DNA from 3 places in the Algoriphagus confluentis genome. Region 2 is predicted to be linked to each of the others. Evidence: riboswitches for the same ligand, from Rfam matches in the RefSeq annotation. Region 2 holds a riboswitch; each other region holds the start of a gene.
The links. Region 2 has a riboswitch for S-adenosylmethionine ahead of AAA943_RS10090 (trans-sulfuration enzyme family protein). Riboswitches for the same ligand answer to the same signal wherever they lie in the genome.
Positions count from the first base shown of each region.

Region 1: it holds a riboswitch for S-adenosylmethionine, as region 2 does, so the genes downstream of both, AAA943_RS05370 (homocysteine S-methyltransferase family protein) here and AAA943_RS10090 (trans-sulfuration enzyme family protein) in region 2, are expected to answer to the same signal.
Region 3: it holds a riboswitch for S-adenosylmethionine, as region 2 does, so the genes downstream of both, AAA943_RS06035 (O-acetylhomoserine aminocarboxypropyltransferase/cysteine synthase family protein) here and AAA943_RS10090 (trans-sulfuration enzyme family protein) in region 2, are expected to answer to the same signal.

Region 1 covers NZ_BTPD01000003.1:147,294-151,518, reverse strand. Annotated here, with positions in the region: gene metH (methionine synthase) at 1-1,539, opposite strand, end outside; gene AAA943_RS05370 (homocysteine S-methyltransferase family protein) at 1,532-2,587, opposite strand; SAM riboswitch class I at 2,660-2,759, opposite strand; gene AAA943_RS05365 (hypothetical protein) at 2,844-4,160, opposite strand; gene AAA943_RS05360 (PAS domain S-box protein) at 4,221-4,225, opposite strand, start outside.
Region 2 covers NZ_BTPD01000006.1:43,603-47,827, forward strand. Annotated here, with positions in the region: gene AAA943_RS10085 (GntP family permease) at 1-564, opposite strand, end outside; gene AAA943_RS10090 (trans-sulfuration enzyme family protein) at 725-1,891, opposite strand; SAM riboswitch class I at 1,985-2,089, opposite strand; gene pth (aminoacyl-tRNA hydrolase) at 2,151-2,711, opposite strand; gene AAA943_RS10100 (50S ribosomal protein L25/general stress protein Ctc) at 2,793-3,365, opposite strand; gene AAA943_RS10105 (ribose-phosphate pyrophosphokinase) at 3,392-4,225, opposite strand, start outside.
Region 3 covers NZ_BTPD01000003.1:291,997-296,221, reverse strand. Annotated here, with positions in the region: gene AAA943_RS06045 (SulP family inorganic anion transporter) at 1-1,347, shown strand, start outside; gene AAA943_RS06040 (carbonic anhydrase) at 1,344-1,997, shown strand; SAM riboswitch class I at 2,082-2,192, shown strand; gene AAA943_RS06035 (O-acetylhomoserine aminocarboxypropyltransferase/cysteine synthase family protein) at 2,363-3,667, shown strand; gene AAA943_RS06030 (homoserine O-acetyltransferase family protein) at 3,681-4,225, shown strand, end outside.

The DNA of each region.
Region 1 (4,225 bases), on a different contig from region 2:
ATCAATTTTGACAGCCGTGTGAATTCGGGAGGTAGTGGCTCCACCGATCAAAAGCGGAATCTGTAAACCCTGACGCTCCATTTCGGAGGCCACATTGACCATCTCATCCAAGGATGGTGTGATCAATCCACTCAGTCCGATGATGTCTACTTTGTTTTTGACTGCTTCATCGATTATTTTCTGAGCATCTACCATCACCCCCAAATCAATAATTTGGTAGCTGTTACATGCCAAGACGACCCCAACGATGTTTTTCCCTATATCGTGGACATCGCCCTTCACTGTAGCTAGGAGAATCTTCTTCAACGAAGATGCTTCCTGCCCTTCTTCGGGCAATGGCATAAATGGCTCCAGATATGCTACTGCTTTTTTCATCACCCGGGCGGATTTGACCACCTGAGGAAGAAACATTTTCCCCTCTCCAAACAAATCTCCCACAACATTCATCCCATCCATGAGCGGGCCTTCGATTACTTTTAGAGGATTGACCAATTCCTGCCTGGCGGCCTCGGTGTCCTCGACGATGAAGTCCAGAATTCCTTTGACCAAGGCATGCTCAATCCTTTTGGCTACAGGATCAGATCTCCATGCTTCGTTGACAACTTCCTTTTTATCTGCTGCTTTGACCGTTTCGGCAAAATCCAGCAAACGCTCTGTCGCGTCTGACCTTCGGTCAAATAGAACATCCTCTACCCTTTCGAGCAAATCCTTTGGAATGTCATCGTAGACTTCAAGCATGGTTGGATTGACGATTCCCATATCCATACCATGATGTATAGCATGGTAGAGAAAAGCGGCATGCATAGCTTCACGAACCCGATCATTTCCTCTGAAGGAAAAAGAAACATTGGACACACCCCCACTCACTTTGGCACCGGGAAGATTTTCCTTGATCCATTTTGTAGCCAAAAAGAAGTCCAGTGCATTGCGTCGATGCTCTTCCATTCCTGTGGCAACCGGGAAAATATTCGGGTCGAAAATGATATCCTGAGGATTGAATTTGACCTGATCCACCAAAACCCGATAACTACGCTGGCATATCTCAATTCGGCGATTGTATGTATCTGCCTGTCCTTTTTCGTCAAAAGCCATGACTACCACCGCAGCTCCAAACTTCTTGATGGTCTTGGCTTGTAGGATAAATTCTTCCTCCCCGTTTTTGAGGGAAATCGAATTGACAATCCCTTTTCCCTGCACACACTTCAGTCCTGCTAAGATGATACTCCACTTGGAGCTATCGATCATGATGGGAATTCGGCTGATTTCCGGCTCCGAAGCGATCAGGTTGAGGAAGCGGGTCATGGCATATTCTCCGTCCAGCATGCCCTCATCCATGCATACGTCCAAGACCTGAGCTCCGCCTCTGACTTGATCCAAAGCGATATCCAGGGCTTCATCGTATTTACCATTCAGAATGAGCCGGGCAAACTTCTTCGAGCCGGTGATATTGGTCCGCTCGCCGATATTGACAAAATTGATGTTTGGGGTGAAAACCAGAGGCTCCAGTCCCGATAATTTCATGTAGTCTTGCTTAGGCATTGCTTTCCTCCTCTTCCAATTCTAATTCTTTTTTTCTAGGCTGAAATTCGGCTGCCATTTTTGCCAAAGCACGAATATGATCCGGGGTGGTTCCACAGCATCCTCCCAAAATATTCAGCATTCCTTCTTTCAAAAAATCCCTGACTTGATCGGCCATTTCATTCGCTCCCTGATCGTATGCGCCAAATTCATTTGGCAAGCCAGCATTCGGATAGGCAGAAACATAGAAAGGTGCTTTTTGCGAAAGCACTTTCAAATAAGGTCTTAATTCCTTTGCTCCCAGCGCGCAATTTAAGCCTACCGAAAGCAAGGGAACATGGGAAACAGAAATCAAAAAGGCCTCTGTGGTCTGTCCAGAGAGCGTTCTTCCGGAAGCATCCGTGATGGTCCCTGAAATCATAATCGGAATCCCCCCTTCTCTAGGGTCTAGCGGGATGTTCCTTTCTTCATACACTTCCTGCACGGCATAAAGCGCTGCTTTTGCATTGAGCGTATCAAATATAGTCTCGATCAAAATGATATCTGCCCCACCATCCAACAGTCCTCGGACCTGCTCTGAATAAGCTTCCGCAAGTTGGTCAAAAGTAATCGCCCGATACCCGGGGTCGTTGACATCTGGAGAAATGGAAGCTGTCCTATTGGTAGGCCCCATGGCTCCGGCTACAAATCGGGGTTTGGAGGAATCCAGTGCTGTAAATTCATCAGCTACTTCCCTTGCGATTTTGGCTGATTCAAAGTTGATCGCATAGGCCAAATGCGGAAGCGCATAGTCTTCCTGAGCGATGGTAGTACCGGAAAAAGTATTGGTTTCAATGATATCAGCACCAGCTTCCAGGTATTCCCTATGGATGGCTTTGATGATATCAGGTCTGCTTAATGAAAGGAGATCATTGTTCCCTTTCAAAGGTTTGGGATGATCGGCCAGTTGAGAAGTTCTGAAATCATTTTCATCCAGGGTATAGCGCTGAATCATTGTGCCCATCGCACCATCCAATATTAGGATTCGCTTTTCAATCGCTTGGAGTAGGACTTCGGTTCGGTTTTGCATGGTAATAGTTTCTTCAAATCAAAAAGCAAATCGAGCAAAACACGGAGAAAAGTACGGAGAGGTATTCTTTTCCGCTCATCTTCTTCCGGCATATCCGGAATGGGAGTTAGCACCTTGTTATCAGGTTGCTAAGACGTCGTAGGGCCCTTCCCTCGGTCTTTCTCGATAAGCTGGACAAAAATAACAGCAAAAAGGGAATTCCAATCAACTGAAGGAAGTAAAACTTGGATAAAAACAGAATTCAACTTTATCTCAACTAAGGCCGAACCCCTATTCCAAAAAGCAGGTAGCTTCCTGACATGTATTGATTCATAGAGATCTCTCCAAGACTATATCCCGGAAAAGCCAACTCATATCCGGCGGAAGCTGAAAACACCAAGTCAAAAAGCTTTCTTTTGGTAAGAGGCAATCCATACTCCAAAAAAACTTCGGGCTTGATCATGACTCCTGAGCTTCGGAGATATCCGTCAAAATATCGATCTTCCAAAAGTTCTGGAAAATCCGGTTTGTTTACATCGCTTAGTGTATATCGAAGATTGCCGTAACCCAGACCTCCCAATGCCCCCAATGCAAAATTCTCAAATTGAATCAGTTTAAAGCCTCCATTGGCGTAGACCCGAACACTATTCAGGCTATGTTCTTGAAAATTGCTCGCTTGTCCACTCATCGCAAGATTAAATACGTCCACTCCGTAGAGCAATCCTTCGGTATCACCCAGGATTCTCAACCCCCAATTGGAGGGTTTTCCTTCCAAGGGCTGATAGCCAAAGGATTCAAGGTAGCCGTTCAGTGCGTCAGGCTTGGTATTGTGAACCCCCCGCACCAAAGAAATTCCTATAGTAGCATCTTTATAAAAGAAATTGCGTTCAGGAAGTGAAATCCCGGCCCCGACCCGGATAAAAGCACCTGACTGGGCATTGTCAAAAGCTATCCCATTCATATTCCAGGAGTTTTCGATCGGGCTGAAAGAATAACCTCCCCTCGCCATAACCTGAAGTGCTTCTTTTCTTCCCGGAATAGGAAAGTCATAACTCAGCTGAAAGCCGATTTCGGTCAGGAAGTTGCCAAATTGAGAAGTTCCCTGATGGATATCGTTTTTCCGAAGGATAAATCCCTGCTGGGAATCAAGAAGAAATAGCTCAAGATTTCGATCCTGCTCCTCTGGGAGCATCTGAAAGTTCATGAAACCAAAACCCAAGCCCAAGTAGTGGATCAATTGAAACCTGCCCTCTTCCGTCATCGAATAGCCTATATTCAGAAGAGCCCGGGTAGTCCGGTACCTAATCCGCATATCGTCCAGCTGACTTGCTTTCCCTGTATGCTGTCCCAGATCAAACCCCAGCACAAAATCATTGATTCTGGTCTGGTACCCCAATCCGATACTGGAATACCTATTTCTCAAAGAGGACAGACCTCTTTCATTCAGCATTTGATTAAACTGGGTAAGATTAGCTCCCGAAAAGCCCGAGTAAGCATAAAATGTGGGTCGCTTATTGATCAATTCTTGGGAGAAAGAACTTCCAAGACAACCAACAAACAGGGTAGTAAGAAAAATCCTAACTAAGGTAGACATGAAACAGAAAGGTCAAGATTTAAATCAGCCAGCAGGATGGCAAAATTTATGCTAAACCCTTCATT
Region 2 (4,225 bases):
AATCAAAGTGATTAGAGAAACCAAACCTCCATAGAAAATGACCTGTCCCAAATCCGCTCCCAAAATCCCTGCAGTGGCAATAGGACCTGGCGTGGGCGGAACCAATGAGTGACTGGCCATAGCACCAAGGGATACCGCTACAATTGTCGCTGCATAGGAAAGGGTGCTTTTTGCGGAAAGGGATTTAGCAATGGGATTCATCATGATGATGGTACTGTCTCCAAATACCGGAATGGAAAGAATCCAACTGCTGAGCATTAGGGAAAGGTTCACGGATTTTTCACCCACCCAGCGGAGTACTTTTTCTGCAATCACCATGGCTCCTCCGGTTTTTTCCAAAAAAGTACCCAAAATAACCCCTAGCAAAATCAGCAACCCTACGCTACCCAAAACTCCTCCAAATCCTTCAGAGATCGACTTGATGATCAACTCCGGCTCCATGCCCATCATCAATCCATAAATGATGGCTCCTACAAACAGTGCCAAAAAAGGGTGAATATCAAACTTGATGATGGCAACTAGAATCAGGGTCAATGCGACCAGAATAATCAGGAGTGTGAGCATCTTGGGTTCAAAGGTTGGAGTATGGGTTTTTCCAAAGGAGGAAAAAGTGAAAGCAAAAAATTAAAGAAAAATCAGGGAAAACCAGCCCCTCCAGTGGAAAAGTTGAAAATAGAAAGCCGACTGAAAAAATATCCAGTCGGCTGATGAACTGAGTCTACTCTTATTTTGACTTTTCCAGGGCTTGTTCTACATCCTGAATGATATCATCTGAATGCTCCAAGCCAACCGAAAGGCGGATCAATCCATCTGAAATTCCCACTTTGGCGCGTTCCTCTGCAGAAAGCTTGCTGTGGGTAGTAGAAGCGGGATGGGTGATGATGCTTCGGCTGTCCCCAAGGTTGGCTGTCACCGAGATCATTTTCAGCTGGTCAATAAATCGCTGTGCTCTGGCCACTCCTCCTTTGAGGGAGAGGGTGATGATTCCGCCTCCCGCTTTCATTTGTTTGATTGCCAGGTCGTGTTGAGGATGGGAGGGGAGGAAGGGGTATTTGACTGCTTCCAAGTGGCTATTTCCTTCAAAATATTCTGCGATTCGAAGGGCGTTGGCACAATGGCGGTCCATTCTTACTGCGAGTGTCTCCATGCTTTTAGCCAAAATCCAGGCATTGAAAGGGGATATGGATGGTCCGGTATGCCGGGTGAAAAACTGGACCTCTTTCATGAGGTCCTTTTTCCCCAGAATCAAACCTCCCAATACCCTTCCCTGTCCGTCGATGTATTTGGTCGCACTGTGGGTGACGATATGTGCTCCCCATTTGGCCGGCTGCTGAAGATATGGAGTAGCAAAGCAGTTGTCCACTACCAAAATCAACCCATGGGCCTGAGCAAATTTCCCCGCCCATTCTAAGTCGATGATTTCCAAGCCTGGATTGGACGGAGTTTCGATAAAGAGCATTTTGGTGTTGGGCTGGACCAGTTTTTCCCAATTTTGGCAATCTGAAATATCTCCATAGGTGGAGGTGATTCCCCATTTGGGGAAAACCCGGGTTAATAGCTGATGGGTGGATCCGAAAAGGGAGCGTGAAGCCAAAACATGGTCACCCTGCTGCAAAAGAGAAGCAATGCTCCCGAACATGGCCGCCATACCAGAGGCTGTGGCGATTCCATCATCCGTTCCTTCTGCCGCACAGACCTTTTGGATCAGATCTGCGGAGTTGGGATTGGCATAGCGCGAATAAATATTCCCCTGAATCTCGTCGGCAAACATGGCCCGAGCCTCCTCAGCTGAGTCAAAGGTGAAGCTGGAGGTAAGAAAGATGGGCGAGGAGTGTTCCTTTTCGTTGGTTCGGCTTTGGATTCGAATAGAATCTGTTTCAAAATGGCTCATGGCTTTAGGTATGGATAAGTATGGGCTTCAGGGGTGAAAAAAGAATTTCCCTAAGCAGAACCTGAACCAGAAAGAGGGGTAGATTAATCCGCCAATTTATAGTTCCCGCTGAGGGTAGGACTTGGCACCTTTCTCCTTGGCTGAAGATGGTTGCCAGAGGGTCATCGAGCCTAGTCTCTCGCCTCTTCTTTATAAATCAGTCACCTGAAGTGATGCAAAGAAAAAGGGAGAATTGGGTATTTCCAAATCTCCCTTGCAATCAGTCGTTGAATTGGGTCATAGTTTGGGCGATGCCGACGGTGCAAAACCCTTGAATCATGGATATCGCCCGATCCATCATCTCAGGTAGCTCCTCAAACTCTCGGGGCGTAAATCTTCCCAAAACATATTCTACTTGCCTTCCTTTTGGGAAGTCGTCGCCAATCCCCATCCGTAATCGGGGATAATCCTGTCCACCCAAAAGCGCTTCAATATTTTTTAGCCCATTGTGTCCTGCTGAGCTGCCTTTTCCCCTCATGCGAAGTTTTCCAAAGGGAATGGCTACATCATCCACTAAGACCAGGATGTTTTCCTTGGGCACATTGAGTTCTTTCATCCAATAGTTGACTGCTTTGCCACTTAGGTTCATGTATGTGGTAGGCTTGATGAGATGTAGGGTTCTTCCTTTGTGTTTGATCTCGGCTTTGAAGGCCAGTCGGTCACTTTTCCACGCGGCCCCTTCCTTATCCGCCAATCTATCCAAGGTCAAGAAGCCGATGTTATGTCGGGTGAGTTCGTATTCTGGGCCGATGTTTCCCAAGCCCACAATCAAATATTTCATATTCTATCCGGTTCAAGCTTGTGAAAATAAAAAATCCTGCCCGATAAAGGGCAGGATCTTAATAAACTGTTGGTAATTGAATTACTCAGCCTTTTTTCCTCTAAGTGCTCTCGGAATACCGATGGTCACGATGGATACATTAGGAGAGGTAAGGATTTCATATCCTTCAGGATTCAATTCACCTACTTTGAAAGATTTACCCAAGTCGAGGTTGGAAATATCAGCTTCGATAAAGTCAGGAAGGTTTTGAGCCAATCCTTTTACTTTCAATTTTCTGGTTTTGAATTCCAACTTACCCCCTTTTGCAATACCTGGAGAGCTTCCTGTGATTTTGACAGGAATCTCAAACTTAATCGGCTTGTCGTTGGTGAAAGCCATGAAGTCTGCATGAAGCAATACTTCGCTTACCGGATGGAATTGAGCTTCTTTCAAAACCGCCTTCACGATAGTTCCTTCGATGTTCAATTCCACCAAGTGAACGTCCGGAGTATAGATCAAGTCCCTGAACAGGATGGCAGGGGAATGGAAATGAATTTGTTCAGGAATACCTGGACCGTAAACCACGCAGGGTACACTGCCGGTATCTCTGATCTCATTCAAAGAGGCACTGTCGAGATTTGCTCTTTTAAACCCTATAATCTCTAGTGTTTTCATATGTATTTGTATTTAAAATTGGTTTCTCAGATAAATAGCGAGCTGATTGAAGTATGTCCAGTGACGGCATGAATGGCTTTTCCAAACAGCTCGGCTACAGTGAGGACGCGGATTTTCGGAGAGGGTTGCCTTAGGGCTATGGTGTCGGTGATGACTAATTCTTCCAAAACGGAGTTTTCGATGTTTTCGAAAGCATTTCCTGACAAGACACCGTGAGTCACAATTGCCCTTACAGAAGTCGCACCTTTTTCTTTAATGATTTGGGCAGCTTTGCAGAGAGTACCTGCAGTATCAACCAAATCATCGACTAGAATCACATCTTTACCCTCTACATCCCCGATTACCTGCATGGAGGCGATCTCGTTGGCTCTTTTTCTGTGCTTATCACAGACCACCATTTCTACTTCAAAGTGCTTGGCGTAGGATCTGGCCCTTGCAACACCTCCCACATCGGGAGCTGCAAAAATCATATCCTTGAGCCTAAGCGTGCTCAAATAGGGCGCAAATATAGCTGATCCATTCAAATGATCCAATGGGATATCAAAAAATCCCTGGATTTGTCCTGCATGAAGGTCGCAGGTCATGATTCGGTCTGCACCTGCCGAGGTAATCATGTTGGCGATCAATTTAGCAGCGATGGATACCCGTGGTCGGTCTTTTCTATCCTGCCTAGCATATCCAAAATAGGGGATCACCGCACAGACCTTGTATGCACTTGCCCTTTTTGCGGCATCGATCAGAAGGCAGAGCTCCAGGATGTTGTCACTGGGAGCATTGGTACTTTGGATGATGAAGACGGTGCAGCCACGGATGGATTCATCAAAACTTGGGGACATTTCTCCGTCACTGAACTTAGAGAG
Region 3 (4,225 bases), on a different contig from region 2:
GCTGCTGGCCTTACCGTCATAGTTTTGGATTCTATCACTTCATTGGGAAGCTTCGAGCTCTTCCTTGGAACGGTCCTGATCGCAGGACTACTGCAAATCCTGTTAGGAATAGCCCGAGCGGGTGAGTTGGGTTATTTTTTTCCTCATTCGGTTATCAAAGGAATGCTCACGGCCATTGGTTTGATTTTGATTTTGAAGCAGATTCCCCATGCTTTGGGCTATGACAAAGACACCATGGGAGATGAATCTTTCCTTCAGGCGGACCAGCATAATACGATTACAGAAATCGGCTATGCCATACAGTATCACAGTCCCGGAGCCTTGCCCATAGTCTTCACGGCGCTTTTGGTTTTGATTCTTTTTGAAAATCCCAGGATTGGAAATCATTCCTTTTTTGGCCTCATTCCGGGGGCACTTTGGGCAGTACTCATAGGCTTGGGAATCAATGAAGCTTACGGGGTTTGGAAACCGGAATGGAAGCTAGGAGGAGAGCAATTGGTGACTATTCCTCAAGTCAACTCCTTGAATGAGCTTTCCGGACTTCTTACTTTTCCTGATTTCAGTCTCATTACCAGTTCGCAATTCTGGATCGTGTCTATCACTATCGCTGTAGTGGGAAGTATTGAGACTTTGCTCAGTATCGATGCTGCGGACAAAATGGATCCTCAAAAGCGAATCACTCCCACCAATCGGGAATTGATTGCTCAGGGAGCGGGAAATTCCCTCTCAGGACTTATAGGTGGTCTTCCTATCACGGCCGTTATTGTCCGCAGTTCGGCAAATATTTCATCTGGAGCAAAGACCAAGCTCTCTGCTATTTTTCACGGATTTTTACTCCTCATTTTGGTTTTATCCATACCCGGAATTCTGAATAAAATCCCGCTAAGCTGTCTTGCTGCCGTACTGTTTGTCGTAGGGTATAAACTGGCCAAACCTTCGATTTTCATAGGAGTCTATGAGAAAGGATGGAATCAATTTATCCCATTTATGGTCACCTTATTGGCCATACTCTTTACCGATTTACTGATTGGAATAGGAATCGGGATGGTTTTTGGGTTGTTTTTTGTGGTGAAAAGCAATTTTCAGCGGGCCCTCACCATAACAGAGCTCAATGGAAACTACTTGCTCAAACTCCAAAAAGATGTATCTTTTCTAAACAAGCCATTCCTCCTCAAAAAGTTGGCAGAAATTCCCGAAGGCGCAAAAGTAATTCTGAACGCACATAAGGCGAGATTTATAGACAGTGATATCAGGGAGGTTTTGGATGATTTTATCCAATCTTGTCCTTCCAAAAACATTGAAATCACCATCGAAGGCTACCCCTACCATCTGACCAAACGCCTATGAATCCCTACGAAAAACTTCTACTTCAGAATAAGGCCTGGTCTGAGGAAAAAACCCAAAACGATCGGGACTTTTTCATGCGACTCGCTGATCAACAAAAGCCCAAGTTTCTTTGGATCGGGTGCTCAGACAGCCGGGTTTCTGCCAACGAAATTACCGGAACAGATCCTGGAGAGGTCTTTGTTCACCGAAACATCGCCAATGTAGTGGTCCATACTGATCTCAATCTACTCTCTGTACTCCAATACGCGGTTGAGGTTCTGAAAGTGGAGCATGTTATCATATGCGGTCATTATGGATGCGGAGGAGTTGAGGCAGCAATCTCCCATCATTCCTATGGTTTGATCAACAAATGGCTCAGAAACATCAAAGAAGTTTACAAGCTTTATCAAGCGGAAATTGAATCTATTTCCGATCATAAAAAACAGGTAAATCGCCTGGTGGAGCTTAATGTCATCGAACAATGCCAGGGCTTGATAAAAACTTCAATCATCCAAAAAGCCTGGAAAGAACGTAAAGCACCGCATGTCTACGGATGGGCTTACGGACTGGAGGATGGATTGGTCAAAGAGTTGGTCAAGATTACTCCCGACCTCGAAAATGTACATCCTATCTTTCGCTATTCTGACGATCAGTTGAATCCGATTTTGTGATTTTACGGTCGATTTAGGAATTAATTTTTGGGATTGTCAAAAAGCCCTGTTTACTTTGTTGTATCCTTTCACTTTTTGTGCAGGGATTTATAAAGAAGAGGCGAGAGACAGGCTCTACGACCCTCTGGCAACCTTCCAAAGTGGAAAGGTGCCCATTCCTGCCGGAGAAGAGGGTCTTCTTCGGAACTATAAATTCCTTGCGGTATGATCAAACAAGCTTCCCTTCTTCCCTTATCCTTTCTTGGCTTTCCTTCTTCTTTGCAGGGAAGAAAACTAGCTGCCCTGCAATTAATTTCTTTGGCTGCCAAATGCCAGTCACATACCAACTCATTGAATCGTCTTTTAACCCTTTAACCCTACTTACCATGTCAAGTAACTATCGATTTGAAACCCTTCAGCTTCACGCTGGACAAGCACCTGATCCGGCCACCAATTCCCGGGCAGTACCCATCTATCAGACCACGTCCTACACCTTCAACAGTGCGGAGCATGGTGCCAATTTATTTGGATTGAAAGAATTCGGAAATATCTACACCCGAATCATGAATCCCACGACGGATGTTTTCGAAAAAAGAATTGCAGCATTGGAAGGCGGTGTGGCCGCTGTAGCCACCAGTTCAGGACAAGCTGCCCAGTTTTTGGCATTAAATAATATACTCCAAGCAGGGGAAAACTTTGTTTCTACTTCTTTTCTTTATGGAGGAACTTACAACCAATTCAAGGTTGCTTTCAAAAGAATAGGAATCGAGGCAAGATTTGCCAAAGGAGACTCTCCGGAAGCTTTTGAAAAGCTGATCAATGCAAAAACCAAAGCGATTTATTTGGAAACCATCGGAAATCCGGAATTCAACATTCCCGACTTTGAAGCGATTGCGGCTTTGGCAAAAAAACATGACATCCCGCTTATCGTAGACAACACATTTGGTGCAGGAGGGTACTTGTTCAAGCCGATAGCCCATGGAGCCAATATCGTGACCTCTTCTGCCACCAAATGGATCGGAGGACACGGTACTTCTATCGGAGGAGTAATCGTCGATGCCGGCAATTTTAACTGGGGAAACGGGAAATTTTCTCAATTTTCCGAACCCTCTGAAGGATATCATGGCTTGAATTTTTGGGAGATTTTTGGAGAAAACAATCCTTTAGGCCTTCCCAATATTGCCTTTGCAATCCGGGCTCGTGTAGAAGGCCTTAGAGACTTTGGACCTGCTATTAGCCCTTTCAATTCATTTTTGCTTCTCCAAGGCATAGAAACTCTTTCCTTAAGGGTGCAAAGGACAGTCGAAAATGCCTTGGCAATCGCCTCTTGGCTGGAGTCTCATCCCAAGGTGTCCAAAGTGAATTATCCCGGATTACCTTCCTCTCCCTACCATGCTTTAGCCAAAAAATACCTCAAGAATGGTTTTGGAGGGGTCTTGAGTTTTGAACTGAAAGGAGACAAAGAATCGACTTCTGCATTTATCAATAATCTCGAGCTTATTTCACATTTGGCTAATGTGGGTGATGCCAAGACCCTGATTATTCAGCCCTCAGCCACAACCCATCAGCAGCTGAGTGAAGAAGAGCAGCTTGCGGCGGGAGTTACCCCAACCTTGTTGCGGCTTTCTTTGGGAATTGAGCACATTGAAGACATCAAAGCAGACTTACAACTGGCCTTCGACAAACTATAAACCTTAATTGCGGATGGAATTTCTTCTTTCCCCTAGGGAATTTACAATGATTGAACACACCTTTCACAGCGAAGAACCTCTTGTCTTGGAATCGGGACAAGTGCTCAAATCTTACCATTTAGCTTATACCACCTACGGCTTACTCAATCCGGATAAGTCCAATGCGATTTGGGTTGTCCATGCCCTCACCGGCAACTCCCATGCTGCTGAATGGTGGGAAGGGTTGATTGGTGACGGGAAATTCTTCGATCCTGCTTCGCATTTCATCATTTGTGTCAACCTCCTAGGAAGCAGTTATGGATCTACCAATCCACTCAGTGTCAATCCAGACACCGGGCAGTCCTATTTCTATGATTTTCCTCAATTGACACCGAGAGATTTGGCGGCAAGTTTGGAGGCGCTGAGAATTCACCTTCACCTGAGCCAAATCCATACCCTGATTGGGGGTTCACTTGGAGGGCAAGTAGCTTTAGAATGGGCCGTTGAACTGGGAAAGAAGCTTAAAAATGCAGTCATTTTGGCCTCAACGGCCAAAACCAGCCCATGGGTGATCGGATT